4 regions of the Shewanella submarina genome follow, and region 2 is predicted to be linked to each of the others. Evidence: predicted binding sites of a transcription regulator. Region 2 holds the regulator's gene; each other region holds the start of a gene.

The links. The regulator LexA, encoded in region 2, represses DNA repair genes until DNA is damaged. The targets are predictions, from matches to a motif close to TACTGTATNNNNATACAGTA.
Region 1: imuA (translesion DNA synthesis-associated protein ImuA) is a predicted target of LexA. The motif match lies at 3,347-3,366, and genes of this name have one in related genera.
Region 3: dinG (ATP-dependent DNA helicase DinG) is a predicted target of LexA. The motif match lies at 4,116-4,135, and genes of this name have one in related genera.
Region 4: ACFOE0_RS07050 (DNA topoisomerase III) is a predicted target of LexA. The motif match lies at 4,253-4,272, and genes of this name have one in related genera.

What each region holds. Positions count from the first base shown of each region.
Region 1 is NZ_JBHRTD010000017.1:592,193-599,985, forward strand. Features, by position in the region: gene ACFOE0_RS16550 (error-prone DNA polymerase) at 1-736, opposite strand, end outside; gene ACFOE0_RS16555 (Y-family DNA polymerase) at 736-2,391, opposite strand; gene imuA (translesion DNA synthesis-associated protein ImuA) at 2,397-3,326, opposite strand; gene def (peptide deformylase) at 3,501-3,992, opposite strand; gene ACFOE0_RS16570 (MGMT family protein) at 4,098-4,451, shown strand; gene ACFOE0_RS16575 (DUF3108 domain-containing protein) at 4,475-5,275, shown strand; gene ACFOE0_RS16580 (class II glutamine amidotransferase) at 5,219-5,998, opposite strand; gene fadE (acyl-CoA dehydrogenase FadE) at 6,239-7,793, shown strand, end outside.
Region 2 is NZ_JBHRTD010000015.1:144,329-152,121, reverse strand. Features, by position in the region: gene ctaD (cytochrome c oxidase subunit I) at 1-606, opposite strand, end outside; partial or broken gene coxB (cytochrome c oxidase subunit II) at 634-1,740, opposite strand; gene ACFOE0_RS12460 (cell division inhibitor SulA) at 2,117-2,614, opposite strand; gene lexA (transcriptional repressor LexA) at 2,611-3,231, opposite strand; gene plsB (glycerol-3-phosphate 1-O-acyltransferase PlsB) at 3,389-5,806, shown strand; gene mtr (tryptophan permease) at 5,901-7,148, shown strand; gene potE (putrescine-ornithine antiporter) at 7,204-7,793, opposite strand, start outside.
Region 3 is NZ_JBHRTD010000006.1:913,699-921,491, reverse strand. Features, by position in the region: gene ACFOE0_RS07010 (porin) at 1-647, opposite strand, end outside; gene ACFOE0_RS07005 (DNA polymerase II) at 864-3,242, opposite strand; gene ACFOE0_RS07000 (MarC family protein) at 3,346-3,975, opposite strand; gene dinG (ATP-dependent DNA helicase DinG) at 4,158-6,233, shown strand; gene ACFOE0_RS06990 (sulfite exporter TauE/SafE family protein) at 6,258-7,031, shown strand; gene ACFOE0_RS06985 (primosomal replication protein) at 7,028-7,690, shown strand; gene ACFOE0_RS06980 (DUF2057 domain-containing protein) at 7,701-7,793, shown strand, end outside.
Region 4 is NZ_JBHRTD010000006.1:930,702-938,494, reverse strand. Features, by position in the region: gene ACFOE0_RS07075 (sigma-54 interaction domain-containing protein) at 1-449, shown strand, start outside; gene ACFOE0_RS07070 (DUF4250 domain-containing protein) at 555-749, shown strand; gene ACFOE0_RS07065 (dihydrofolate reductase family protein) at 852-1,250, opposite strand; gene ACFOE0_RS07060 (hypothetical protein) at 1,262-1,402, opposite strand; gene ACFOE0_RS07055 (TetR/AcrR family transcriptional regulator) at 1,538-2,098, shown strand; gene ACFOE0_RS07050 (DNA topoisomerase III) at 2,181-4,235, opposite strand; gene purF (amidophosphoribosyltransferase) at 4,663-6,177, opposite strand; gene ACFOE0_RS07040 (CvpA family protein) at 6,270-6,758, opposite strand; gene ACFOE0_RS07035 (patatin-like phospholipase family protein) at 6,973-7,793, shown strand, end outside.

The DNA of each region.
Region 1 (7,793 bases), on a different contig from region 2:
GATACCGCTTCTCCAACGACTCAAGCGGCTTAAGCAATCTTTCACTGTTGGTCATCACACGGCTACCCGCCTGCTGCAAGCTACAGCCGTGACGGATACAAGCCAGCACATCGGCCAGCATCTGCCGCTGTTTGCTGTGCATCAAAATATCGCCGGCCGCCACGCAGGGTAGTTGGTATTTACCGGCTAACTGCTGCCAAAGACCCAGTACAGCAGACTCTCCCGGGATCAGGTTGCGACTCATCAACCAGTAACTTCGGCCCAGCCAATATTCCTTTATGCGCTCAAGCGTTGCCTCTATCTCCGCCTGATACTCAGCCTGACTCTTCGACCAGTCACTACCGGCAAGCAGCGTGACTTCCGGCCAGGAGGGTTTAAACAGCAGTAAAGGCTGAGTTAAGCCTTCAAGCAGATCATCCAGACTCAGTTGATAACTGCCCTTCTCGGCTCTGCGTCGGCTTTTGCTGATAAGCGCGCTGATCTCACCATAGGCTTTACGATTGGTTGCCAGCAGCACAAAGCAACCTTCCGGCAGAATAAACTCAGCACCTACAATCAACTTGATGCCACATGCCTTCGCCGCCATATGTGCCTTGACCACACCTGCAAAGGAGCACTCATCGGTGAGGGCTATCGCCTGATATCCAAGCTTATGGGCCTGCTCAACCAACTCATGGGGATGAGATGCCCCCTTTAGAAAGCTGTAGTTTGAGCGGGCGTATAACTCGGCGTACATCAAAACCACCCCTGCAGAAACAAGCCCTCAGCCGTGCGATAAACCCAGCAGTAACCGCCTTGATGACGGGCCAGATAGTAGTCCCGACTGACAGCCTTATCCTCCCACCAGGGCGAGTCGATACGCTCCGGCCCTTTCAGTAAGACCACTTCACTGGCTTCAAGCTCGCAAGGCTCAGGCAATAACCAACAAGGACGGCAGGCATGCAAAGATAAAGGGTTCGCCTGCTGCACTGGCGGTTGAGTTGCAGGTAAAGCCAGATTGGCGCGTTCCGGCAGATGGGCATCGGCCACCGTCAGTTTAAGTACGCAGGCATCCCCCAGCCGTGCCTGTAAGCTTGCCTGCAGGCGACGAATGTCCCCCTGTTTGCCATCCCGCCCCAAGGCTCTGGATTGACTGGCACTGATATTGGCGGGCTCCACAAAGCGGAGCGCCTCCAGCACGATATCCGTTACCGGCTGAAACAGGGTTTGACGCTCAAGCTGCAGACGACACAGCGCCATCAAGCCATCGGCTCTGTGCTCGGCAAAGGGATAATTCAGGGTTAACACCAAAGGCGGCGTATCCCGATCACGGTATTTCAAATACAAAGACAGATTAAGTACTGCCTGCTGTCTTTGACGTAAATAGGTTTCCAGCTCAGCAAACAGACGCCCCAGGGGAAACAGTAAGCCCTGAAACTGCTCAACTTCATGCAGCAGGTTCAGCTCACGACGATATTGCTGGGGTAACTCATAGTAATCACAGGGATCCGGCATGCTGGCATCCAGCCGCCTGAGGCTGAGTAATAAGCCTGTTCCGAACCGCTTTCCCAGCTCTGCAGTTGGCAAGGCCCTGAGTTGCCCCAGGGTGGTGATCCCCATACCGGCAAGACGCGAGAGTGCATCGCCCTCAAGCGGATAATGGCTCAGCGCTAATTTATCCAGGCAAGAAAGTTCATCACTCAGACTGCGTTTTTGCTCTCTACTCTCCCCACCAGCCCCAGATGAAACAGTCGTAGATGAAGCAATCTCAGACGAAATCGCCAGAGATGGACTAATCCCGGATGAACCGGAGTCAAATGAAGAGCTCAGGCGGGTTTGTAATGCCGCGCTCAGGCGTGTATGGCCCAGCGCCAATACGCACTCAAGCCCCAGCTCACCAGCGCGCTGTTTGTAGGCCGTTATCAGACCATCCAGGCCACCGAACAGATTGCCCATAGAGCCGACTTCCAGCAGCAGAGTATCCGGCACTATATTTGTCCCGAGCTGACTGGATACAGCCCGGGATTTAGCTTTTGTTGAGGATTTGGATGAAACCAAGCTCCCGGAGACAGAGGCTTCTTCCCCAAGACTGCACACCAAAGGCACAACCCGGGCGCTGAAGTCATAGCTCCACTGACACAACCACTCCACGGCCTGAGTCGAAGAATCGGCATCCTGAGAGTTGGCTGATCCCGGATTGAAGAGAAGAAGTTGCAACTCACTGCACAGAGAGCAGGCCGTCGCGACGCTCTGCCCCACCTCAACACCAACAAGGGCTGCGCGCGCATCGCACAGCAGAATATCGCCCTTGTCGTTATGCAAAGCGTATGGACGCAGATCTTCAGTGAGATCCAGGCGGGATTTCAGGTACTGCAACAGATACCCGGGAAAATAGACAGCCAACCACAACATAGAGATCAGCTCTGGTGCAATCCAAGAATATTGGCATTTGCAGGCTCTGTATCTGCACTCTGCCAGGGGCCTTGAAGCAGCTGAGCTGAATAGGAGCTGGAATTGGTTTGAGGCTGAGTGTGGGCCTTAAGCTGTGTGGTACTCGCCCGGTCCTTCCTTGCCGGAGACAAACAAGCATGATGAGACTCAATGGAAACCTGTTTTGATAACGCAAGATGGGACACACTCTCAGCATAACCACCACTCAAGCCAAGACCTTGCAGTGCAAGCTGTAACTGGGGGGAAAACAGATCCAGCCACAGAGGCGTTGCCGGCCAGCCACCACGACGCTTAAGCACCTTAAGCTGCTGCCCTGATGACTTTGCTGTTTGCACGGCTTGCTGAGTTAACGACAATTTAAGGGTGACAGGATGCGGCTCCTCCTGTTGAGATAAAGGCATCAGGAGTATTGTCAGTACGCCATGCTTTTCACAGGCCAGCTGCAGGCGACGGGCCTGACTGATAGACAGGCTGTCGGCCCAACCGATCACCAGATGGCAGGCATCACTGCTAATTCCCTGCTCCAGCGCCCACAGCTGTTCACTCTTATCCTGAGTATTGACCCACAACAGGCGCTCAATATCCACGCCCTGCTGCACCAGGTACTGGCTACTGGGCTGAAACTCTCCGCCCACCAGCAATATATGTCTGTCATCCCCAAGATCAGCAGCTGTCAGCTGTCTCAGCAATGGCAACAACAGACCCATTTCTCCCTGTCCGGGGTGAGAAACAAACAACTGGCAGACACCATGATCCGGCCAGCCACCATCGGCCAGCATAGCATCCAGCTCAGCAAAACCTGTTGAATAACCAGACGCCTTATCAGCCTGTTGCCATTGTTGGCCCAGCCAGAGATCCTGACGCTCCAGCAGTTGGTTAAGAGAGTATGCAGACATAGAATGACCATTAGTACATATACTGTGTATATAAACAGTATATTCGATTTATGGCCAGTGACAATATTTTCGGAGCCTGAACGCCCAAAGAGCAATCAAAAGGCTGAGTTACAGACACAAAAAAACCGGGAATCGCTATCCCGGCTTTTGTTTATAACGCCTTAATTCACAACATTATTTAAACTTGCGTACTTTCTTCATTGCCATCTGCTGCTTCAGCGAGGACAGGTGCTCAATAAAGATTTTACCGTTCAGGTGATCGATTTCGTGCTGCAGCACAATCGCCAGGAACTCATCGGTGTCGAAGATCTGCTCTTTGCCTTCACGGTCCAGAGATACCACTTTCACACGCTGGAATCTTTTCACTTTGGCATAGTAACCGGGAACGGACAGACAGCCCTCTTCACCTTCATACTCACCTTCCTGCTCAACGATTTCAGGATTGATAATCACCATGGGCTGATCGCGGTTTTCCGACAGATCAATCACAATAACAGCATGGGTACTGCCAACCTGAGTGGCGGCCAGACCTATGCCATCGCTGGTGCTATACATGGTATCCAGCATATCATCGATAAATCCCTGAACGGCTCCAATCTCCTTTACAGGTTGAGCCTTGCGTTTAAGACGTTCGTCAGGAATACGTAAAATATCCAATACTGCCATGCACTAATACACTCTGGTTAACAAAAAATCGCGGGCATTATTACTTAAAACCGATTTACATCCAAGTATCACAAGGCGATCGGCTTAATCGAAACAAGGAAATCAATGGAAAATCAGCAAAACTTGTCACCCAAGGCCAGGATCTGGCAAGTTGTAGGCATGATACCTCAGGGTCAGGTGTGCAGTTACGGCAAGGTGGCAGATCTCGCCGGATTGCCGGGAAGAGCCAGATATGTGTCCCGGGCATTAAAAGAAGCCCCTCAACAACTCACGTTACCCTGGCACAGGGTGGTCAACAGTCAGGGAAAGGTTTCTCTGCCCAAAGACAGTGAACCCTATCGTGAACAGATGTCCCGTTTACGAACTGAGGGTGTCGTTGTGAACCAAGGCAAAATCGATTTGTCAAAGTATGGCTGGCAGCCTGATCTGATGACACTGCTGATGGCATTACCTTTTTAGACGTAGAACAGGAGGAGTCGCCTTTGCCCAGGTACTTTTCGAGTTTAGTGTTACTGGCCACTTCCCTTGCCGCACCACAGGCATGGGGCCAAACCCCGCTCACCCCGCATACCGCTGAGTATAAAGTGTTTTATGGTGATATTGAACTTGGCAAAGGACGTTATCGCCTGGAGGCCCCGACAGATACGGGGATTTACAACTACTACTTCGACAGTGCCCTGAGTCTGCTGGTGCTGTCAGATGTGCGCCATCTTCGCAGCGAATTTACCCGTGATACCACTGAGCCACAAAAGTTGCTGCCCATTCGCTATATGCACGAAAGAGAAGGCACTGGACCCAACTTCAGAGAACAAACTGCCTTCGCCCGGGAGCAGGGTAATGTGTATACCCGCTATAAAGACGAGAAAGGCAAGTTCGAATACAGCGATACCCTGTTCGATCCTCTGATGGTTCAACTCCAGTTCCGTCTGGATATCTCAGCAGGAAAAGAGCCTCTGGATTACAGCATGGTCAAAAGCAACGAGATAGATGACTATGAATTTAAAATTCTGGGGAAAGAAAGGCTCAAGTTGGAGAGTGGTGTATACGACACAGTAAAAATTGAGGTGGTCAGAGATCCCAAAAAGAAACGTCAGACCTTCTTCTGGATGGCGCCAGACCTGAGTTATCTACCGGTACGCCTCACCCACTTTGAAAAGGGGGATAAGCAGCTGGATATCCAACTGCTCAATTATCACTACGCCGACGACCCAGCAGCAAAGCCAACATCAACTGCCGGCACAAACCTCACCGAGTCGGAACAGACGCCAGTCTCCGGCAGATAGGATATTCCACTCTTCATTATTGGTCAGTGGTCGCGTGGCGATCACTGTCACGATATCGTTGGGTGTAGTTTCCTTATCGAAATCTATCACTACATCCGTGTCGATCAGTTTGGCTTTGCCAAACGGCGCGCGGCGGGTGATGTAACACAAGTTGTTGGTGCAGTAGCTCATCAGGTATTCACCATCTGTGAGCAACATATTGAACACCCCAAACTGACGCGCTTCATCTGCCAGGGTGGCCACATAGGCAAACACATCACTCATCTGCTCAGGCGACGTATCACCAAATCGATCCACTATCTTTTGCATTATCCAGCAAAAGGCCATTTCGCTGTCAGTATTGCCCACGCTCTGAAAGCGGGTTGAAACGAACTTGCCTTCGTAATCACTTAGCTGACCATTATGGGCATAGGTCCAGTAACGTCCCCACAACTCGCGGGTAAAAGGATGAGTATTGACCAGATTCACCTCCCCACGATTGGCCTGACGAATATGGCTGACCACCACCTCACTCTTGATAGGATAGGATTTTATCAGGGAAGCGATTTCAGACTCGCAACTGGGGCCTGAGTCTTTGAAGGTTCGGCTGCCTTTGCCTTCATAAAAAGTAATGCCCCAACCATCAACGTGAGGACCGGTTCGTCCTCCCCGCTCTGCCAGACCGGTAAAACTGAACACAATATCCGTCGGCACATTGGCGCTCATCGCCAACAACTCACACATGAATAATACCTGCCTTTACTGCTTAACCTCGCAAAATTGTAATCACTTGAAAGGTAATAAAGAAGGATAAATTTTTTAAACAATTGTTTGAAAAAACCTTGAGATCGAATGGGTGAAAGTTTAACTTACCTGAAACACAGGTCTGACCAGCAGCTATAATTAGTACAGACCCATAACATTCACACCAGTGTCCAGGTGCCAAAAACCGACACCAGGTCATCGAGATTAAGGAGAATTACCGTGACTAGCCTACTTTGGATTCTGGCTCTGCTTGTGGTACTCGGTGCCAGTGCATACCTCAGGGTATCTCTGCTCACAGCCACCATAGCAGCCGCCGTCGTAATGATCGTTGGCACAGCGCTGGATATTACCGGCTTCTTCGCCTGGCTGATTTTCGCCGCCATCGCCCTGCCACTGAACCTGTCTCAGTTCCGCCAGAGCGTGATTACCCGCCCGCTGCTGAAGATGTACCGCGGCATCATGCCTGAAATGTCTTCCACTGAAAAAGAAGCCATTGAAGCCGGCACCACTTGGTGGGAAGCGGATCTTTTCTCTGGTAATCCCAACTGGAAAAAACTGCACAACTACTCTGCGCCTCGTCTGAGCGCCGAGGAGCAGGCCTTTATCGATGGACCGGTTGAGGAAGTGTGCAAGATGCTGAATCAGCATCAGGTTTCCCATGAAATGGCGGATCTGCCTCAGGAAGTGTGGCAGTACCTGAAAGACAATGGCTTCTTCGCCATGATCATCAAGAAGAAGTTTGGTGGCCTGGAGTTCTCTGCCTACGCTCAGTCACGGGTGCTGCAAAAGCTGGCTGGCGTTTCCAGTGAGCTGGCATCTACAGTAGGTGTTCCCAATTCTCTTGGCCCGGGCGAACTGCTGCAACACTATGGTACTGAAGAGCAACAGAACCACTACCTGCCCCGTCTGGCACAGGGGCTGGAAATCCCCTGCTTTGCACTGACCAGCCCTGAAGCTGGCTCAGATGCCGGTGCAATCCCTGACTTTGGCGTCGTCTGTAAAGGTCAGTGGGAAGGTGAAGAAGTACTGGGTATGAAGCTAACCTGGAACAAGCGCTACATCACCCTGGCTCCGGTTGCTACCGTACTGGGTCTGGCCTTTAAACTGCAGGATCCTGATCATCTGCTGGGTGACACTGAAGACCTGGGTATCACCTGTGCCCTTATCCCGACAGACATCGCCGGAGTTGAAACCGGTCGCCGTCACTTCCCGCTGAACTGTATGTTCCAGAACGGTCCCACCCGAGGCAACGAAGTCTTTGTCCCTCTGAGCTTTATCATAGGTGGCCCGGAAATGGCCGGTCAGGGCTGGCGTATGCTGGTTGAATGTTTGTCCGTTGGCCGCGGTATCACACTGCCATCCAACTCTGCCGGTGGCATTAAGACTGCAGCATTGGCAACTGGTGCCTATGCCCGTATCCGTCGCCAGTTCAAACTGCCTATCGGTAAGCTGGAAGGCATTGAGGAGCCAATGGCACGCATTGGTGGTAACGCTTACCTGATGGATGCCGTGACCTCTCTGACCACCACAGGTATCGATTTGGGTGAAAAGCCCTCTGTTATCTCAGCTATCGTCAAGTATCACCTGACCGACAGAATGCAGAAGTGTGTTATCGACGCTATGGATATCCACGGTGGTAAAGGTGTTTGTCTTGGCCCCAACAACTATCTGGGTCGTGGCTATCAGGCTGCACCTATCGCCATCACAGTAGAAGGTGCCAACATCCTGACCCGCTCAATGATCATCTATGGTCAGGGTGCTATCCGTTGTCATC
Region 2 (7,793 bases):
CCAGGTCATACCCGGTGCGCGCATATTGACTATGGTAACGATGACGTTGATGGCACCCATGATGGAGCTGATACCCATGATGTGTACTGAGAACACAAACAGGGCGGTGGAGTCAGGGCCATAGGTGGTTGAAAGTGGAGCATAGAAAGTCCAACCGAAGTTAGGGCCGCCACCTTCCATAAACAGCGAACTGAGCAGGATAAAGAAGGCGAATGGCAGGATCCAGAAGCTCCAGTTATTCATCCTTGGCAGCGCCATATCGGGCGCACCAATCATCAAGGGGATCATCCAGTTGGCCAGACCGGTAAATGCCGGCATTACTGCGCCGAATACCATAATCAGGCCGTGCACTGTGGTCATCTGGTTAAAGAAGTTGGGGTCAACCAACTGCAAACCAGGCTGGAACAGCTCAGCCCTGATCACCAGTGCCATAGCACCGCCGACCAGGAACATAATGAAACTGAACCAGAGGTAAAGCGTACCGATATCTTTATGGTTGGTAGTGAGTATCCAACGCATTATGCCTTTTGGTGGCCCATCATGATGGTGATCGTCATGGGAGACCGGATCCAACGTGGCATCTGTGTCTTGTGTCGTGGTGTTCATCTATCTGTCTCCCCGTTATTTTTCAAAGTTGCTGACATCAGCAGCCTGAACTACATCGCCGGTGTCATTACCCCAGGCATTACGCTCATAGGTAACAACTGCGGCAATTTCCTGCGCTGTCAGCTGCTTGGCAAAGGCCTGCATGGCTGTGCCGGGTTTACCATTGATCACTATGTCAAGGTGGTCACCGACAGGGCCCTGAATAATCGGGCTCTTAAGCAGTCCGGGGAAGACACCGGGAAGACCGGCACCATTAGGTTGATGACAGGCGGCGCAACGAGCCATATAAACCTGTTCGCCCTGAGCCATGAGTTCATCCATGGTCAGAGTTTGTGACAGAGACGCTTCAGCCTGAGCTGCGGCTTCAGTAGCTGCCTGCTTCTGGCCTGCAATCCAGGCGTCAAATTCGGCTTCAGGCATAGCTTCTACCACAATTGGCATAAAGCCATGGTCTTTACCGCAAAGCTCGGCGCATTGACCCCGGTAGGTACCGGGCTTATCAATCTTGGTCCAGGCTTCGTTGATAAAGCCCGGGTTGGCGTCCTTTTTCACCGCAAAAGCAGGTACCCACCATGAGTGAATCACATCTTCAGAGGTCACAAGGAAGCGCACTTTCTTATTGATGGGCAACACCAGCGGCTTGTCGACTTCAAGCAGATAGTTGGCATCCTTGGGCGCCTTGTTGTCTATCTGGTCTCTGGGAGTCGACAAAATAGAGAAGAACTCAATCTCCTCGTTGAAGTATTTGTAGTGCCACTTCCATTGCGAGCCTGTCACCATCACAGTGATATCGGCATCGGAAGTGTCTTCCATGGCAATCAGGGTACTGGTGGCGGGAACCGCCATACCAACCAGGATAAGGAATGGGATCAGCGTCCAGATAATTTCAACTTTGGTGCTTTCGTGAAATTGCGCCGGAACAGCGCCTTTGGACTTACGGTGATTGAGCATGGAGTAAAACATTAATCCAAACACAATCAGACCGATGACACAGCAAATAAGTAAAATCGTCATATGCAGGTCATAGACCTGATTACTTATTTCTGTGACCCCCTGGGTCATGTTGAGCGGCAATTCCGATGCCGCCAAAGTGGGAGAAAAAATCCCCACTAATAAATACAGCCAATGCTTCAAAAGACATCTCCTCTGTATAATTGCAATCGCAACTACAAAGAAGAGTCACACAGTAAATCTCTGCTCTATGTTAACTCTTCGGTTCCCACAATAAGCAACGAGACTGCAAGTGTATTCGGTGCGGCTTTTTTGCCTTATATCACCGACTGCAAACAACACACTAATCGCTGTACGTCCGACTATTTATTCTGGCACCAACTTCTTCCGGTCAGTTTTTTTGAGGAGAGTAGTTGGGCAGAAAACTTTGCCCTTTAAATTTACATTACTTGCTGAGTAAATATTGATCAAGCTCAAGGCGCAAATGAAATTTCTTGGGTGAATATAAACAGTTAAGCCCCAGACTCGGGGCTTGGTAGGATAAGTTTGCTACTAAAGATCAGTGGAAGCTGTGCAGATTCAGGCTTGCCGGAGAGCAGTTTGTTATGCGTGGCTCATGGCTAGCATGTGAGTGAGTGTTTACATCCTCAATTAACCAACCCGTTGCACGGGCGCTTTTTGCGACCAACTGCAATCGTCTGTGATCCCTGGCATCCAGGGGTGCGGACCAGGTAATTACAGCACTGGACGTACCACTTGTCAGTGCTCTCTCCATCGCCCAAAGTGTCTCGACTTCATCGCGAGTGCGCACCAGAAGGATTCTATCCATCCGAACACCTGCCTGGGCCAGCAGACGCTTATATTCAAACTTAGGGGCGTTAATCAGAACCACCCAGCGACCCTGCTGACTCAGTTGAGCCAGTTGAGGAGCACAGGACTGCAATTCCTGCAGACCGGAATTATCACTCTGCAGAGTGTGTATTTGACCGGCCTGTGAGGCAGAGCTTGATTGCCACAATCCAGGGTGACGTGGTGCGATTCCCATTAACTTGTTCATAGCCAATCTCCGTTACGAATCACCCCAACTGCCAGGCCTTCAATTGTCAGCTGTTGGCAGGTTAAATCGACCTTGATGGGGTTGTATGCTTCATTTTCAGCGTGCAGATAAACCACATTGCCTTTTTTCTCGAAGCGTTTAACTGTGACGTCATCCTCTACACGGGCGACAACAACCTGTCCGTTACGGGCGTCCTGAACTTTATGTACTGCCAGCAGATCGCCTTCGAGAATCCCAATATCTTTCATACTGTCGCCGCGAACACGCAGTAGAAAGTCTGCTGCGGGGCGGAACATGGCTGGGTCAACCTGATAGTAGTTCTCGACATGTTGCTGGGCGAGGATAGGCTCACCTGCGGCAACCTGGCCGATTAGCGGCAGACCGGCATCATCATTTTGGGCTTCTTCATGGGGAAGGCGGATCCCCCGGGAGGTGCCTGGCATGATCTCGATATAGCCTTTCTTGGCCAGCGCCTTGAGATGTTCTTCTGCAGCATTGGCGCTGCGGAACCCCAGTGTTGAAGCAATTTCAGCACGGGTAGGTGGCATGCCGGTATCGGCAATGTTGCGTTTAATCAGCTCAAGGATTTCAGCTTGGCGCGGCGTCAGCGGTCTCATGTCAGTCCCTGTTTTTTCATACAGTACCTGTCAGTATATACAGTATTTTATACAGTGCAAGTATTGTTCAACTACTGTCTGATACTGTGCGTGGCACAACTCCTGTTATGTCTGATATTCTATGTGCAATTCAATGTGATGTAGATTGCAGCAAATAATGTCCAAACAAGACTCTTTTTGGTTGAAGTCCCTGAGATGGATTCAGGACAAACTTGTCCATACCATTACCGTGCCACAGCACCCTTTTGAGGATCTGAATCTGGATCCCGAGCGCCCTGTGGTTTATGTCCTTAAGACTGCTTCTTTCAGCGATATGAACGTGTTGCTGAATATCAGTCAGGAGTTGGGGTTACCAAATCCCAATGAACCTTTGCACCTGAAAGGTCGCACGATTCCCCGTGTGGTTTGCCTTGAAGGAGCCAAGCCCTTGTTTGGTCAAAGAGCCGGTAACGAGCCTTTCCTGGAGGCCTTTACTCAACTGCTTGAGCTGCACCGTCAGGACAGTGAGTTGGATGTTCAGCTGGTGCCTGTCAGTCTGTTTTGGGGACGGACACCGGGCAAAGATGACGACACTATGAAGGCCGCGGTGCTGGAGCGTGAAGATCCAAGCTGGCTTCGTAAGGCCCTGATGATTCTGTTCCTGGGACGACACAACTTTATTCAGTTTTCCAATGCTGTGTCTCTGCGCTATATGGCAGATGAGCATGGCACAGATCATTCCATCGCCCACAAACTGGCCCGTGTAGCCCGGGTTCACTTCCGTCGTCAGCGCAAAGTGATGACAGGACCGGCTTTGCCTAATCGCCAGAACCTATTCCATTCGCTGTTGAACTCAGAGAATGTGCAGCGCGCCATCGCAGAAGAAGCCAGTTCCAAGCAGATTTCAGAGTCTGAAGCCAAGGCCCGTGCCATTGAGTATATGGATGAGATTGCGGCTGACTACTCAGACTCTCTGGTTCGTATTGCAGAGCGCACCCTTACCTGGCTCTGGAACAAGCTGTATAAAGGGATTAACATCCGTGGCGCCGAGCAGATCCGCCAGTTACATCACGACGGTCATGAGATCGTGTATGTGCCCTGTCACCGCAGTCATATGGACTACCTGCTGCTCTCATATATCCTCTACTTCCAGGGCATGGTGCCGCCGCATATTGCTGCGGGTATCAACCTGAACTTCTGGCCTGCAGGCCCGATGTTCCGTCGTGGCGGCGCTTTCTTTATCCGTCGCAGCTTCAATGGCAACAAACTCTACACCGCTGTATTCCGCGAATACCTGGATCAGCTGTTCGCCAAAGGCTATTCAGTTGAGTATTTCACCGAAGGTGGACGTTCGCGTACCGGCCGTTTGCTTGTACCAAAAACAGGTATGTTGGCGATGACAGTCAACAGTGTGCTGCGAGGCATTGAGCGTCCGGTTACCCTGGTACCTGTCTATCTGGGCTATGACCATGTGATGGAAGTAGCGACTTACCACAAAGAGTTAAGCGGTAAGAAAAAGGAAAAAGAGTCTGTTTGGCAGGTGTTCGGAGCGATTCGTAAGCTGCGTAACTTTGGTCAGGGTTATGTCAACTTTGGCCAGCCCATTACGCTGCAGAGTTTCCTGACAGAAAATGTAGAAGATTGGCGTGAGCAGGTCAGCAAAGACCCGGAAAGCAAGCCAAGCTGGCTGACCCCAGTGGTGAATCAGTTGGCCAATCGTGTGATGACCAATATCAATGATGCTGCAGCGGCCAGTGCTGTGACTCTCAACAGTGCAGTGCTGCTGGCTGCCGAGCAGAACGCGCTGGAAAGAAGCCAGCTTGAGAAACAGTTGGATCTCTATCTGAAGCTGCTGAAAGAAGTTCCTTACACCAGCTATATGTCGGTGGTAGAGGGGGATGGCGCGTCTTTGGTTGACCAGGGACTTGAGTTGAACAAGCTGGTACAGGAAGCGGACGCGCTGGGCACTATTATCCGTCTTGATCCGGTACAGACCCTATCCATGACCTATTACCGCAACAACATTATTCACCTTTTGATTGTTCCGGCCCTGATAGCCAACTGCCTGACCCGCTATGAGCATTGCTCCCGTGAGCTGGTGCATCAGGTGGCCCGGGAGTTTTATCCTTTACTGGAAGCTGAACTCTTCATGGGCATCGAGGATCTGCCCGGCTATGTAGACCAGCTGTTGGCCCAGTTCCATGAAGAGCAACTGATCTCAGGCGAAGACACCTATACCGTCAATCAGGACAAGAGTCATATGCTGTTCCTGCTCAGCGGGCTGATCAGTGAGACCATGCAGCGTTATGCCATCATCTTTAACCTGCTGGCGGCGCGTCCGAACATAGAACGTTCCGAGCTGGAAGCTGACAGCCACCTGTTGGCGAAGCGCCTGGGTGCATTGCACGGTGTTACTGCGCCGGAGTTCTACGACAAGAAACTCTACGGCACCTTGAGTGTTCGTTTGAAAGACCTTGGATACCTAGCTGGCAAGGCTGAGCCTGAGCAAATTGACCGGGTTCGCAGTCATGCTAACAGGCTCTTGCGTTCTTCGGTACGCCAGACCATAGTCGACGCAGTTGCGGCCGAGCATTGATTCCCGGCCAATAAAAAGCGTATCTTGCTTATATACCAACGCCTGCCAACGCAGGCGTTTTTTATCGCTGATTACAATTAATAATGGAAAGAATATGGCGAATCACATGAATGCAGCCCCTGGGGGCAAATCACTGCTGGGTGGGGCGATGATTGTCGCGGGGACCACTGTTGGCGCGGGTATGTTTTCACTGCCGGTGGTGAGCGCAGGGATGTGGTTCAGCTATGGACTCATGGTGTTGCTGGGCATCTGGTTTATTATGCTGATGTCTGGACTCCTGCTGTTGGAAGCCAATCTGCACTTCGAGCCCGGTGCCAGTTTCGATACTTTGACCCGGGAAACTCTTGGACGTTTCTGGCGAATTGTCAGCGGTCTTTCTATCGCGTTTGTACTCTACATCCTGACCTACGCGTATATCAGTGGCGGCTCCTCTGTGGTAAATCACAGCCTGCAGGGATTGGATATCAGTTTGCCGCAAAGCGTCGCGGGCCTGGCGTTTGCCGGAATTCTTGCAGGGATAGTACTGATCAGCACCAAGGCGGTTGATCGCATTACCACCATAATGCTCGGTGGGATGATCATCACCTTCTTCCTGGCAATTGGTAACCTGTTGCTGGAAGTGGAACCATCCAGGTTGTTCAGCCCCAATGGTGAGCAGTCCTACGCACCCTATATTCTGGCGGCGTTACCGTTTGGTCTGGCGAGTTTTGGTTATCACGGCAATGTGCCAAGCCTGGTGAAATACTATGGCAAGGCGCCGACCACCATTATCAGAGCCATCTTTATAGGCACCTTCCTTGGACTGATTATCTATGTGTGCTGGTTGATTGCGACCATGGGGAATATCAGTCGAACCGGCTTTGTGGATATTATTTCCCAGGGCGGGAATATGGGAGTGCTGGTTGGTGCCTTGCAACAGGTTATGGCATCTGATTGGCTCGGCACTATGTTGACATTATTCGCCAACCTGGCAGTGGCTTCATCGTTTCTCGGTGTGACTCTGGGACTGTTCGATTATCTGGCGGATCTGTTTGGATTTGATGACTCATTGAGTGGCCGCGCCAAGACCGCATTGGTAACTTTTGTTCCGCCAACCTTGATGGGCGTGTTGTTCCCAAATGGCTTCCTGGTTGCCATCGGCTTCGCTGCATTGGCTGCCTGTATCTGGGCCGTGATTGTGCCAGCCTTGATGGCCTACAAAACCCGCCAGATGTATCCGGACTATCAGGGCTTTAAAGTTCCCGGCGGCACTCCTTTGATTATTCTGGTTATTGCCTTTGGCTTGGTGACCGGAGTATGTCATCTGCTGGCGATGGCGGATCTGCTGCCTGTGTATGGTTAATACCAATCAGATACAAAAAAGGCCCCGCTGGGGCCTTTTTAATATCTTATGACCATCAGGCTTTGCTGGCAGGCACCGCATCTCTGGCGGCGATAAAGCCATAGAAGATATAGCCAAACAGGGTCACTATCACGCCGTAAAACACGGCTTCCTCGCCACAGGCATACACGCCATAAATACTGTAAACCACGGCCAGTGTGCCGACGATGGAGCCAATCTTGTACTCCTTACTGCTGGCATTATTGGTTCGCAGGATAACTTCCAGACCGGTAAGCGACAGGATATAGGGTACCATATTAATAAACACAGCCAGGTTCACCAGTACGTTGAACTGTTTGACCAGAGTCGGAGATATGGTCATGACCGCAAGCACCAGCTCCAACGCCAGCATAATCATCATGCCCTTGATAGGCGCATTGTCCTTGCTGACTTCACCAAAGATCTTGGGGAACAGCTTAATGTCGGCGGCAGCCCTGGAAACCTGGGCATTGGTGAACTGCCAGCCCAACAGGGAACCAATACAGGCGATTACGGCCAGCGCGGTGATCACCAGACCCACTTCCTTGCTGAACATATAGGTATAAACCAAACCGAATGGCGCATCTGATTTGGCCAGCTCTGCATTGGGGACAATACCCTGAATCA
Region 3 (7,793 bases), on a different contig from region 2:
TAAGATACAGACGCACCATAGGTGTCGTTGTATTCCAAAGTAGCTTTGGTGTTCTCAGGGAAACCGCTCAATGCGATTTCATTGGATTGCAGCTGAGCTTGCAGAGCAAAGCTGAAGTTACCAAAGCTATTACGGTATTGAACGGCTTTGTCTGCACGACCGGCACCATCGATACCGCCGCTGCCATCCAGGCTGTATGCACCTGAAGCGCTACCACCCCATACCAAGCCGTTATCAGTACCTACTACGACGTCATAATAGGCGCTCCACTGCTTACCGAAAGAGAAGCTACCGTACTTGTCATGGCTCAGACCAACGTAGCCCAGGCGGTTGCTGATGAAGTCGCTGGTGCTTGCAGAGAATTTACTCTCATTGTTGTATACCAGAGAGGTATCGCCGAATGGGTTTACACCCCACTCCATTTTAGCAAAGGCGTTCCAGCCGTTGCTCAGCTTGTGGCTGAAGTTGAAGTTAATACGGGAAGCACCGTTTACCAGTTCAGTTTCGCCATCAGTGCTCAGGATACGAGCATCAGCGTAACCACCCATGGTGACTTCATTGTTGGCATCTTTATAGAGTTCAACGGCGGAAGCAGCAGGAGCTGCGGTGATTGCTGCTAGCGCAGCAGCGATGAGTGTTTTGTTCATCTGTGCCTAACCTATTGTATTCAATCTGCGTATTACACTCCGTTGTTATTTTTCTATCCTAGACGGAACGCAGATTAGCAAGACACTTTGAAGCCACCCAAGTTACATTTAGCAAAAACTTGCGCCATGTATCACTTTTATCGTGAAAAAACATTTAGAAATCGTGATTTTCACCACAATGATACACATTGTAAACATTGCGCATATATGAGATCGCTAAATTAACATTAGCTGTGATGAAACAACTTTGTCGTAATTTAACTTCATAACTTGAAGAACAGGCTCTGCCACAGAGCGAATTTGGCGTTGCAGATAATAGTCATAATCCAAAGGTGCAGTTTGACATTCAACAGGTTGTGCGCCCTTGGTCGTCATCACATATTTGATACGACTTCCTCTTTTAGCGTGGCGGGAATCTCCGGTTTGCTCAGCCAGAATCTGAGCAGCCTTAACATGGGGCGCCGATTTTGCCGTGTAATCAGCGACGTTTCTTTTTAACCTTTTACTGAATACCAGCTGTTCATCCAACTGACCCGCCGTTAATTTCTCAGAAACCAGCAGCAAGTATTCATCAAGCGGTTCACCGGCAAACAGCCTGCGATACAACTCCAATTGCACCTGTTTGGCCAGGGGAGTCCAGTCACTTCGAACCTGCTCCATGCCTTTGAAGATCAGCTCTTGCCCTTTATCAGTGGTTTTTATACCTACATATCGTTTCTTACTGCCCTGATCTGACCCCTTAAGTGTCGGCATGAAAAATTGTTGATAATGGCACTCAAACTCCAACTCAAGCCAGCTGACCAGACCAAACTCCTGATTTAACCTCTCTGCCCATCTGTTGTTAATACGTTCGACCAACTGTTTTCCCAACTTATCGGCATCGCTGGCCCCTTGTTCAAGCCACACGAAGGTGGAATCAGTATCACCATAAATGACCCGATAACCCTCTTCCTCTATCCATACCTTGGTCTGTTTCATGATTTCATGACCGCGCATGGTAATTGAGCTGGCCAGCCTCGCATCGTGAAACACACATCCCTTTGACCCAAGCACACCATAAAGAGAGTTCATAATGATTTTAATCGCCTGAGACAGGGGCGCATTGGAGTCAGACTTAGCCTGTTCACGCATCTGTGCAAGCTCAGCAATCAGTCCAGGCAAAATAGGATTGTGTCGGCTGAACCTGGCTCCCAGAAAACCAGGCACAGAGTCCTCCTCCGGCTCCAATAAGCCTTGAACCAATCCCTTGGGGTCAATAAGAAAGGTGCGGATGATTGAGGGATACAGACTTTTGAAGTCCAGAACCAGTACATCCTTATATAGCCCGGGTAGCGAGTCCATCACATAGCCACCCGGGCTTTCCAGGCCACCAAAGTCTGACATTTGCGGCGCAACATAACCGGCTCTGTGCAGATGGGGGAGGTACAGGTGATTGAATGCAGCAACAGAGGCGCCGACACGCCCAAGCTCCAGCCCCGTCATTCGGGAACGGGCCAGTGCAAAGTCAAACAACTGGGTATGTTCGAAGATATCCCAAACCAATCGGCAGTCAGTGAGATTATAAAAAGCCAGTGCCGATTTGTTTTCCGCGAACAGGCGGCCTATCTCACCGCCCCTGTCATCAACCTTGTCTATGGCTTTACCTTCGCCCAGCAACTCCCGGGATACAAACTCCAGTGAATAGCTGTCAAATTGATAGAACGCGGCCTTAAGCCAGTCGATACCATCCAATACCACCCTGCCCGGCAGTTCCAGAGTTTCTGGTCTGAACTTGTCAGCCACTTTCCATGCCAACGGCGTTTGGGCTCGTCCCAGCAGCAATGTCATACCATATATTTGTGCCCGGCGGTGCAACAGCGCCAGATCAAACGTCACGACGGCCCAGCCAATGATCAAATCAGGGTCATATTCGGTAAACCAGTCGACAATTCCCTCGAGCAGGGACTTCTCATCGGCAAAACAGATGAGCTCGCAATCAAGCTCCTCACCAGCCTCGTTAATCACAGTCCGGGTTTCCGGTCCATCACCCACCATCAAGACGCAGGACTTTTCATCGGAATAGAAACCCGCAGAGTAGAGTTCTCCACTCATACTGCACTCAAGGTCAAACGAGACTGCGCGCAAAGGTAAATCCAGTAGCCCTGCTTTCGCTCTATGCAGCTGGTAATGCTTTAGTGAGCCCAGCTGGCCAAGCTCAGTCACCTCACCTTTAAGATCGAGGTTGATATACCTTTCAGTCAGAAACCGGGTTTGAGGCCTGATATCACTTTCAAACAGGGGAATACCGGCATCGGTAGCCATTCTTGTAAGTTCACTGACCGCACGGTAGTCACTCAGGTAAACAGCGGCCACCGGCTGGGATTCAAAGCTCTTGAGCTCCAGCATACGGCTGTGATGAAAACGCGCTCCCATCGTCTGTAGTCTTGGCAGATCCTGTTGATGACAAAAACAGATAAAATCCCCTTCAGCCACATCCAATACTGCCGGCCCTGAGGGCGTTTTCACCATGTATCTGAGGCAATATCCGTCATTGACCCGCACTCTGTGACGAGTCAGCACTCTGGCTTGAATGAGTTGTGAAGAAGTTTGAGTCATAGCGGATTACAGGAAACTTTTGCCAGAGTCTATCACGGTCTACGCACTGAAAAGGAAGTAAACCGGGCGACAAGCGCCCGAAGACCAGAATCGTAAAATCGTATCAGGATAAATGATGCTGATATTGTGCAACCACATCCAGCACGCCCTGGATTAACATCTGGCAGCCGATAACAGCCAATATCAACCCCATCAAACGGGTAATAATATTCAGGCCGTTGTCTCCAATCTTTTGAATAATGCTCTGACCATAAATAAAGCTGAAAAAGGTGATAACACACAAGACGCCGAACATGGCGATAGTCAGAATAATCTCACCCCACCCTGCCGATGCGCTGTAGTTCATAGCGGTCGCGATAGTGCCAGGCCCTGCAAGCAAAGGCACTGCCAGTGGCGAAATACTCACATCCTCCGCCTGCAGATCATCCCCCTGATGGAGCGTATTGCCCGACCCTTTCAACATTTGATAGCCAATAATGAACACAATAATGCCGCCGGTAATCCTCAGCGCAGCCAGACTAATGCCGAACAGATGGAAAATCGATTTCCCCAGTATTGCGAAAGCGCAAATAATCACGAATGACAACATCAGCGCCTTCGAAGCGGTTTTCACTCTTTGGGCCTGTCGTTGGTGAGCAGTTAAACCAACAAAGGCCACGGTATTGGGTAAGGGGTTCATAATGGCGAAAAAACCGAGGAATACGGTCAAACCATGTTGCAACAAATCATGCATAACCAGCTCCAGAAACAGAAGATTATGCTGAGCATAAAAAGTAAATCACTCAGCAAGGTGTATCAGCCTGTAACCTAGCAGGAAATTTGACTCCTTGTCTGCCCCGGATTGTTGCACTGTGGATTCCCGCCAACCAAGTTTACTGTTATTCTATACAGCATTTTCCACCACCCTGTACCTGCATGCTGTCTGACAAAGTCAAAACCCAGATCCGTACCATCTATAAAGCCATTTCGGCCGCACTGCCTAACTTCCGCTCCCGACGGGAACAGAACTATATGGTGGCAGAGATTTCCAAAACCCTGGCCGGGGAGTACGACAAGCACAGACGCATCATAGTAGTGGAAGCCGGAACAGGTATCGGTAAATCCCTGTCATACATTCTCGGCACCATTCCTCTGGCGTTGGCCAGCAAGAAGAAAGTATGTATTGCCACCGCCACAGTGGCGCTGCAGGAGCAGTTGCTGCACAAAGATCTGCCTTTTTTCCTGCAACACTCCGAACTCGACTTTAAGTTTGGTCTGGTAAAAGGACGTCAGCGTTATGTCTGTCTGGCCAAACTGGAGATGCTGATCGGCGGTGATAACGGCATGCAGATGGCGATGTGGCAAACCAAACCGGATCAAAGCCAGGTCGACATGCTGCAAACCTTGCTCAAGGACTATCATGAAGGCCGCTGGAATGGTGAACTGGACACGCTCAAAACACCTATCCCGGATCATCTGTGGCAACAAATCGCCTGTGACAAGCACAGCTGTCATCGACAGAATGCCAGCCACAGACACTGCCCATTTCATAAAGCCCGGGAAGATATCGATAGCTGGGATGTGCTGATTGCCAACCACAGTCTGCTGTTTGCCGATCTGGAACTGGGGGGCGGTGTTATCCTGCCCGACCCGGAAGATATGTACTACGTCATAGACGAAGCACACCATCTGCCAGTTGTCGCCAGGGGCTTCTCCAGTGGCCAGGCAACCCTGCGTGGTGCTACCGATTGGCTGGAGAAGATGATTAAGCTGAGTGCCAAGTTGCAAAATCAGCTTAAAACTACCCATATCATCTCGCCGGTGCAGATGCTGCAGGACTATGCCGCCGATCTGACCACCCAACTTAATCAGATGGCCAACTTCTGCGATACCCAGGCCAGTAAATTTGCCAATGGTGAAGGCAGAATGCGGTTTGAGCACGGTAAACTGCCGGACGCCATCAAACCTCTGACAGAAAACCTGGCCACCAGCTCCAATCTTGCGCTGAAGCAGTTCAACAAGATGCAATCGGTTTTGACCGAAGCGATTAAAGATGGCGAACTGCCAAAACACCAGGCCGATGCCTTGATGACAGAGTGCGGATTTATGCTCCAGCGTTTGGAAAACCTGTCCAAGCTTTGGAAGATGGTTGCCCGTGAGGATAACAGCAAAGGGGCTCCTCTGGCTCGCTGGGTTGAGCAACTCACAGGTGGCAAGCAGGTGGATTACCTCTGGTGTGCATCACCTATCGAGGTGGGCTTTATGCTGGAGTCCATGCTGTGGGAAAAAGCTGCTGGCGTAGTGCTGTGCAGTGCGACCCTGAGAGCATTGAACCGATTTGAACACTTTGCCCATCAGGTGGGCTTGTCTCTCAATGACGGCAGTCGCTACCTGGCACTTCAGTCCCCTTTCGACTTTGAAAATAATGCCACCCTGTTTCTGCCCAAAATGCGCACCGAGCCAACGGACGATAAATACACGGCAGAGCTGGCTGAACACATTCTTAAGTTGACCGAGGATGAAACCTCGACGCTGGTGCTGTTTGCATCCTACTGGCAGATGGAAAAAGTGGTCGAGCTGGTCGAAGGCAAACTGAAACAACCTTTGTTGATACAGGGAACAGCGCCAAGACAACAGCTGCTGGAAAAACATAAACAGCGCTGTGACGATGGAGAATCATCCATTATCTTTGGTACAGGCAGTTTCTCCGAAGGTCTCGACCTGCCCGGCGACTACCTGACCAACCTGATTGTCACTAAGTTGCCGTTTGCGGTGCCTACCTCACCTGTTGAGCAAGCTCATGCTGAATATATTAAGCTCAAGGGCGGTAACCCCTTTTTACAGCTCACAATTCCCGATGCTTCACGGAAACTGATCCAAAGCTGTGGTAGATTGTTGAGAAAAGAGCAGGACTATGGTCGTATCACCATTCTGGATCGCCGCCTGATCAGCAAACGTTATGGCGCATCTCTTCTCGATGCCCTGCCTCCCTATCGACGGGTCATTGAATAATACCAGCAGGTATAAAGGATTAGCTTGGAACTGTTAGCCGATCCCGGCAGTTTGGCCATTCTGGCTGCTGTCGGGTTTATTGCAGGATTTATCGATGCCGTGGTCGGAGGGGGTGGCTTACTTTCAATCCCGGCTTTGCTGACTCTGGGCTTGCCTCCACATATGACATTGGGTACCAATAAACTGGCCTCCAGTTTCAGCTCCTGCATGTCAGCCTGGACCTATTACAGAAAACACTTCTTTAAACCCGCATTCTGGTATAACGCAGGTGTAGCCTGTTTTCTGGGGGCGGTTGCCGGTACCTTTATTGTTTCTGTGGTCGACAACAGTGTGCTGGATAAGCTGTTGCCACTGATCATCATTATCATCGCGCTCTATACCCTGCTGAATCCCAAAGCCATGGGATGTGATAAGTGTAAGCCTCCCAATGTTGCCCCGGCATCCAAAACACAATGGCTTCACGGTTTGCCCCTTGGCTTTTACGACGGTTTTGCCGGCCCTGGGATAGGGGCTTTCTGGACTGTCTCCTCGACCCGGCTGTACCAATTACCTGTGCTGCACAGTATTGGCCTTGCGCGCGCAATGACCTTTATCAGTAATGTGACCTCCCTCACTATCTTCCTGGCGCTGGGACTGGTAAATATTCAGTTGGGGCTGGCCATGGGCGTCTGCATGATGTTCGGTGCCTTTATCGGTGCCCGCTTTGCCATTAAGTTCGGATTACCCTTTATTCGTCCACTGTTTATTACCATAGTGATTCTTATTGCTGCCAACCTTGCCTGGAGAGCCTGGTTTTGAAACACCAAGACCTTATTCGTCGTTTGCGCACTCAGCTTCGCAGCCTGGAGCAGGAAGTGTTGCGCCACGATCAGAATCTACCGGAAAAGGACAGCAAACTGCTTAAGGATGTCGAGCGATTCAACCATGAGTTGTTTCATCAAACAGGGGGACGCCTAGGGCCCTGCATTCCGCAACTGGGCAAACTGATTGGCAACCTGGAAAAACAACTGCAACTGGGGCTGAGTGCAGATCTTATTCGCCTCAGCTGTGAACGTATTCAGGACAGATTCGCCGCACTGAAACGGGCGCTCGCGACCACAGATGTCAATATCAAAGATGCCAACCAAACCCGTGACAGTAAACGTGCCCGTTATATGAAGCAACAGGCTAATCGTCACCAAACGTCAGGGTTTGACTGGATTGCCTCATCTGTAATGCAAAACAGCCATCAACTCTATGATGAACTGAACAAACATTTGAACTGGGCCAAACGAATTGAGCAAAAAATTGCGCAACTCAATATGGCTCTTGATAATTGTCCCAATACTGACAAAATCAATCTTCAGCACGAAATACTGGCGATGCATCGCCGCCTGGGGAAATGTCGCCAGGCAATCAGCTATATCGAAGATCGCATCCAATTGCTGGAACGGCCTTTTAAAGATTACAACCGTTAAAGGAGCAACAATGAAATCGTTACTGCCTGTGACCGCGCTGCTGGCCCTGTTTGGCCCCGCATCGGCTTTGGCTGGCAACCTGTCCATTCCCATGAGCTTTGAG
Region 4 (7,793 bases), on a different contig from region 2:
CACTTAGGCAGCGCACTTCCGACATTCCGCTGCTGGCACAGTTTGCCGTGGAGAAAATGACCGCCAAGTTTAATCTGCCCAGGCTACCCCGCATCCCTTCAGAGCAATTGAGCCTGCTCAGTCGCTACCCCTGGCCGGGTAATGTGCGGGAGATGATGAACGTCATTGAACGAGCGGTGATCCAGCACCCTGAAGGCCCTTTGGATTTCAGCTTCTTGATGCCATCAGAGCCGGAAGTCGTCACCTGTGATAACCAGCAGGTCATTATCGACCCCAGCCGCGCCGGCGATAAACTGGTGCCATTAGAGATGATGATGCAGAAATATATCAGCCATGCCCTCAAGGTATGCGGCGGCAAAGTTTACGGCAGCGGCGGCGCAGCCGAAATGCTGGCTATCAACCCCAATACCCTGCGAAGCAAAATGAAGAAGCTGGGTATCCAGGCATAACCCATGTCAGCGTTCTAAAAACTTCTATACACCTGGCGACCAAGGGTCGACAGGTGTAACTTGTTTAAAGCCAATCAAAACGCTTTTTGTATATGAGGGGGATTTATGGAAATCAATCATCCGGAAAGACTGGAAGCGGCCATATTACTGGGCATAGTCAATGAAAAGCTGAGACTGAAGTGCCCGGACAGGCAGGCTCTCTACTATGAGATGGATATGCCAGTCGACCAACTGGACAGCAAGCTGGATGCACTTGGTTACCATTATGATGCTGCCAGTAACCAATATAAGCCTGTGTAACCCCGACTCACTTCCAATACCGAGCTATACAAAACACAGAAGATCGATGCAAAACACAAAAGGGCCTTGTCAGGCCCTTTTTGCTGTTCGCTGCGATTATGGTTACCTTTGGCGACGCCAGTGATTTTTCACCATAGCGCCCAGCAGCACTTTTGACGATACCAAACTGAAGTTCTGCATTTGCGGCACGGCGCCAAACAGCGAACTGCCGCCACCCAGCAATACCGGGATTTGGGTGATGATAAGTTCATACACCAAATCCTCGGCCATAAAGCTCTGTATGGTCTTGCCGCCATCTATGTACAGACGCTGATAGCCTTTATCATTCAGTGATTTCACCAATGATTCCAACGACGCCGCTTGTTGTGCTGTCACCAACTGCGCTTTATCCCTGTACGCTTCAGGTATTTCCTTCAGGCTGTTACTTAATACAAAAACCGGCTTGGGATAAGGCCAGGGCACATCGAAACTACAAACCGTTTCAAAGGTAGTTCGTCCCATCACCAGCGCATCTATACCGGAGATAAACTCAGCCCAGCCCAGCCCAAATCATCATGGTCCGGATTTGGGATAGCATGCAGCCAGTCCAGCCCGCCCTGACTATCAGCAATGTAACCATCCAGACTGGTGGCGATGTACACGATATTTGTCATAACAACCTCAATAAACTCACCGAGTCTTTTCATCCCTGCTTTGGATGAACAAAGGAGCAGGTAAAACCTTGAACAGGGACCTGTAACCCAATACAATTCTACACTGTAGAATTTGAAGTTTAAGAGACCTTGTTGATGTCAGTCAAGCTCAAAAAACGGGGACGTCCGGGGGCAGACAAAAGTCAGCTCAGTGCTGAGCTCATCCTGAACATGGCGCGTCAGCTGATGAGAGAAAACGGCAAAGTGCCCAGTATTCGCCAGTTAGCTAATGAGCTTGATATCGATGCTATGGCCATCTATCACTATTACGCCAACAAGGCTGCCCTGCTTGAGGCTCTGACGGTTTCATTGATTGAGGAAATTTATACCCCGTCAGGCACAGGAGATTGGCAAGCCGAGTTAAAGCAGTTGTGCCAAAGCTATCTGGCCCTGCTGAGTCGTCAGCAAGGCCTGCTGGAAACCATGCTGTCCATGACCAGCTACGGACCGGCACAGGTATTCAGTGACAAAGTCGGCATTGCACTTAAGCCATTAGCGCTGACTGACACCCAACTCATGCAGGTTATTGCCTTGCTGGCAGACTACCTTCACGGCGTCGCCATCGCCGCCCAATGTAATCCGGGCAATGATGAGGTCACCAACATCGATGGGCCTTATGCACTGATTTGTCTGGCAATTGAGGCTCATCGGCACTGAATCTGGCACTGACTGCACTCGTCAGTACCTGTGCCTGCAGGCTCCTTGTTTGGCAAGCACGCTACAGACAGGGGAAGAGTCATCAGCCAGCTTTGGCTCTGGGTTTGCGCGCACCGCTTTTGCTGCCTGCTGCACTTTTGGCAGCTGAAGACTTGGTGCCAGCAGAGCTGCCGGTACTTTTCTTCTTCCAGCCGCCACGTCCTTTGCCTTTACCTTTCCAGGCTGGCTTGGCCTGCACACCGGCCAGAGCATTGGGCGTGGTTTGCGCCGCGACCTCCAGCAGATGATGAATATTGGCCAGCAGTGGATCCATAAAACTTTGATAGCGCATGCTCTTTTGGCTGATAGCCTCCAGACTTTGCTCCCATAATGCTGTCATATCCGGTGTGGTCGCTGCCTCAGGCAAGCTGTTAATCAAACCTCTGCCAGCTGGCGTAGCCTGAATACTCTTGCCCTGACGCACTAAAAATCCGCGCTTAAACAAAAGCTCAATAATACCGGCCCGGGTGGCTTCGGTACCCAGACCGTCGGTGTCTTTCAGGGTCTTACGAATCGCATCATCTTTAACGTAGCGACCAATCCCAGTCATGGCACTGAGCAGGGTAGCATCGGTAAAGTGCTTTGGCGGCTGGGTCATTTTATCCAGCCGCTGACCGCGCTCGCAAAACAGCTCCTCACCCTTTTTCAGCACGGGCAGATGGCTTTGCAGCGGCTCCTCCTCTTTATCGTCCCCCTGAGATGCAACAGCATTACTCTCATTCGCTGATGCCTTGTTACTGGCAAACAGCTGCTTCCAGCCCGGCGAGCGGGTCACCTTGGCTTTGGCACTGAACAGGCCACCGGCTATGGTGATCTCCACTTTAGTGTCCTGATATAAGTGGTGAGGATAGAACTGGGCCAGATACTGACGGGCAATATGCTCATACAAACGGGCTTCATCCCGGCTGAGCTTAGACAGATCCGCGTTGCGATCTGTGGGCACAATCGCATGGTGAGCATCCACCTTACTGTCATTCCAGGCGGCTGACTTAATCGACAAGTCAGGTTTATCCGCCCCCTGAACCAGTCCAGGGGCATTATTCAGCACAGCATCCACCACCCCGGGAGCAAGCTTTAACTGCTCTTTGGGCAAATGGCGGGAGTCTGATCTGGGGTAAGTGATCAGCTTGTGTCTTTCATACAGGCTCTGACAGGTATCCAGCACTGCTTTGGCCGATAAGCCAAAACGCTTTGCGGCATCAATTTGCAGTGATGAGAGAGAGTAAAGCAAAGGTGGCGCCTGGCGCTTATCCTTCTGCTCAAGTGTTGTGATATGCCCGGGCTGACCCGTGATCCGCTCGACCACATTGTCAGCCAACCTTGGCGACAGCACCCGCCCCTCTTCATCCATAAATTTCTGGCAGGCTTCACTGGGTTGCCAACGGGCGGTAAAACGCTCTCCGGCCTGTGTCAGCAGGTGGGCATCCACCTGATAAAAAGGTTTGGGCTCAAAGGCTTCAATGGTTTCATCCCGGCGCACCACCAGCCCCAGCAGTGGAGTTTGCACCCGACCCACTGAAAGCACTCCCTGGTAGCCAACTTTGCGCCCCTGCAGGGTAAAAGCGCGGGTCATATTCATACCATAAAGCCAGTCGGCACGACTGCGGGCCAGGGCAGAGGTGGATAAGGGCACAAATTCGCGGTTGGAGCGTAATTGATTCAGTGCCCGCTTTACCGCCTGTGGGTTAAGGTCACTGATCAGAAGACGTTGAGTCTGACCCAATTTGGTCTGACTCACTTTAAGGTAAGAGAGTACCTCATCCACCAAGAGTTGCCCTTCCCTGTCGGGATCGCCGGCATGTACAAGACTGTCGGCCTGCTTCACCAATTTGCGCAGTACAGACAGCTGACTGCGACTGGAGGATTTCGGCATCAGTTGCCACTGCTCGGGTACAACAGGCAGGTCTTCCATTTTCCAGGATTTATACTTCTCGTCATAGGCATCCGGTGGTGCCTGCTCAAGCAGATGGCCAATACACCAGGACACCATATCGCCATTCCCCACCTCAATGTAGCCATCATGCTTTTTATGTGGCTTGGGCAGTACATCGGCAATGGCGCGCCCCAAACTGGGCTTTTCGGCGATATAAAGGATCATATGACGGGACAAGTAACCACTGGATAAGTTTACAGTACAATTTAACCAAGCAAACAGGCGCTGTAAACCCAAAGCAAGAAAACAGCCACTGATTGCTGTAAATACTACCTATCTAACAGTCTGTTAAACGCCGCGCTGCAAAAAGCCAGGGCATGACCCCAACGCAGTTCGTTTAAGCGCTCCTCCAAGGACGCACACTAAAACCTTGAACCACGAAGAATACGAAGGGCACGAAGAAAAGCAGCATTCTTTTTCCTCTTCTTCGTGTCCTCAGTGTAGTGAGAGAAGCGAACGCTTCGTGGTCGCAGCTTTTAAAGATAAAAAGCCCTGCATTAATGCGCAGGGCTTTTTAATTCTTCACCGATTGACCGGTTAACCGAGCGGTAAGTTCAGCTTGGCCCCGGCTTTATTTCAGCAGCTTATCCGCTTATGGGTGGCAAACGTTATGTAGCTCCAGGTTGGTCCCCAGCTCCATATTACGGTTCGCCTTGGCATCGTCGTTACGCAGTGCGGTCAGGTAATCCAAATAGGCCTGATCCACATCCTTGGTAATATACTCGCCGTCGAATACTGAAGTTTCAAAGCGCTGAATATCCGGATTTTCCTGACGTACAGCTTCCACCAGATCAGCCAAATCCTGGAAGATAATCCCATCGGCGCCAATGATACGGGCGATCTCTTCCGAGTCACGGCCATGGGCAATCAACTCATTGGAGGTCGGCATATCGATACCGTACACATTGGGGAAGCGGATTTCAGGGGCAGCAGAGGCGAAGTACACCTTCTTGGCACCGGCTTCACGGGCCATCTCGATGATCTGCTCTGAGGTGGTACCGCGCACGATAGAGTCATCCACCAGCAGCACATTTTTACCTTTGAATTCAGCACCAATGGCATTGAGCTTACGACGTACTGACTTCTTACGCTCCTGCTGACCCGGCATAATAAAGGTACGGCCGATATAGCGGTTTTTCACAAAACCCTGGCGGTATGGCAGGTCCATACAACGGGCTATTTCCAGCGCGATATCGCAGGAGGTTTCCGGAATTGGAATCACTACATCAATATCCAGGTCATACCATTCCCGTTTAATCTTGTCTCCCAGACGGGTTCCCATATTCACGCGGGACGCGTAAACAGAGGCCTTGTCTATGGTGGAGTCAGGGCGAGCAAAGTAAACGTACTCAAAGATACATGGCACATGGCTTGGATCCTGAGCACACTGACGTGTGTACAGCTGACCATCCAGCGTAATGTAGACAGCCTCGCCCGGCGCCACATCGCGCATCACCTCGAAGCCGACTGCATCCAGCGCCACGCTCTCAGAGGCCACCATGTATTCGGTACCCTGTTCGGTTTCATGCTTACCCAACACCAGAGGGCGAATACCGTGAGGATCGCGAAAAGCCACCAAGCCCTGCCCAATAATCATGGCCACCACAGCGTAAGCGCCACGGGTCATCTTGTGTACTGCCGCAACAGCATCGAACACATGCTCTTCGGTCAGGTTACGGCAACTGGTGTGTTGCAGTTCGTCAGCCAGCAGGTTCAGCAGCACTTCTGAATCAGAGGTGGTGTTTACATGACGACGTTGCTCAGCCAGACGCTCCATCAAATCGACAGTGTTGGTGAGGTTGCCATTGTGGGCGAGGGAGATACCGAAGGGAGAGTTGACGTAGAAAGGTTGGGCTTCCGAAGAACTGGAGCTGCCGGCGGTGGGGTAACGAACATGACCTATGCCCGAATTACCCTGAAGCCGTTGCATATGCTTCACTTCGAACACATCCTTCACCATGCCATTGGCTTTGCGCAGGCGGAAGGCGCCTTCGTCAATGGTCACTATGCCCGCAGCGTCCTGGCCGCGGTGCTGAAGCACTGTCAGTGCATCATAGATGGTCTGATTAACCGACGAGCGGCCAACAATTCCGACGATACCACACATGGGAAAACTTCCTCATTGTAAGATGTTCTATGTCATTATCAGGAAGGGTCTGTTGCCCTTCCTTGGTGGGAAGGTGCAAAACTGCCCTTCCCTTATATTTGGGGTACAAAGCTTGAGGTATCTTCCAAATAATGGAAAAACCACTGGATAACCACACCGAACTCGGGCACCAGCACAGAATCCTTCCACCATTGGGTGTTGGGTGCACCGGTAAAGGCATCCAAAAAGAACAGCAGAGCACTGACGATTAGGGCACCTCTAATGCCTCCAAACACCAGGCCCAACACACGATCGGTTCCCGACAATCCTGTCTTGGCAACCAGCTGCCCCAGCAAGTAATTCACCAGGGCACCGAGTATAAGAGTCGTTACAAAGAGTATGGCTATGGCCACGCCATTTCGCACCATTTCATCCCCAATCTGGGTTAGGTGGACGGCGAGATCCTGATAGAACTGACTGGCAATAAAGAAAGCAACAAACCAGACAACAAGAGACATGGCTTCCTTGGCAAAGCCCCGGACCAGGCTGATAAGCGCTGACAGTCCGACAATTCCGATAATGGCGTAATCAATCCAAACCATGAAAGAATGGCATCCGAAAGAGTAGTTTTAGACGGGCGGGATTCTAGCAGGATCTGGCCCTCTTCTCACCTCTGGATCAAGAAATTACGGTAATTATCAATTCACTCTGGCGAACAGTCAGCCAATCGGTCACCACTATTTGAACAATCTTTAATTTTATCCCGTTAACCATCCCAAGTAGCATGGGGGAATTCCCCAACTGCACAACTGACTCATGAGCTCATTCCTCAAGTATCAGCACAGTGCCAGTCTCAACCGGGTAAGACAAGGAACCGCACTCATCGCCGAAGGAGGTGGCCAGAAAGGCATATTCACCGCAGGCGTTCTCGATAGTTGGCTGGAGCTGGGCTTCAATCCATTCTCGCTAATGATAGGCACTTCAGCAGGCGCCCAGAATCTTTCCAGCTTTCTGTCTGGTCAACAGGGTTTCGCTCAGCGCTCGATTATGCAGCTGACCAGAGATAAACAGTTCTTCAATCCCGGTCGCGCTTTTCTGGGTGGGAATACTGTGGACCTGGATTGGTATTTTCATAAAACCACCCAGAATGAATACCGCCTGGATGTCGATAAAGGCGTGCAAGCATTGGCAGACAGAGAGTTCCTGATAACCTCAACCCGAATCAGTGATATTCAACCCAGCTTTTTCAGTCCCAATCAAGATAACTGGTTGCAGCTTCTTAAAGCCTCAAGCGCCCTGCCATTTCTTTACCGTAATGGCGTTGAGATTGATGGTGAGCACTATCTGGATGGGGGACTGGCTGCACCACTACCCATAGAAGAGGCCTATCATAGAGGCGCACGCCGGATTGTGGTGATACGTACCGCTCCGTCTGATACTGAATTCGCCACACCCTGGGTACACAGACTCAGTGACTGGCTGGAGCAACACCATAGACAGGTACCTATGGTGGAGTATCTGGCTCATCATGAAGCGGTATACCAGCGCTCTTTGGCATTTCTGGATAATCCTCCGGAGGATCTGCAGATACTTCAGCTGTGTCCTCCAACTCCCCTGTCCAGTAGGTTGATTGGCAG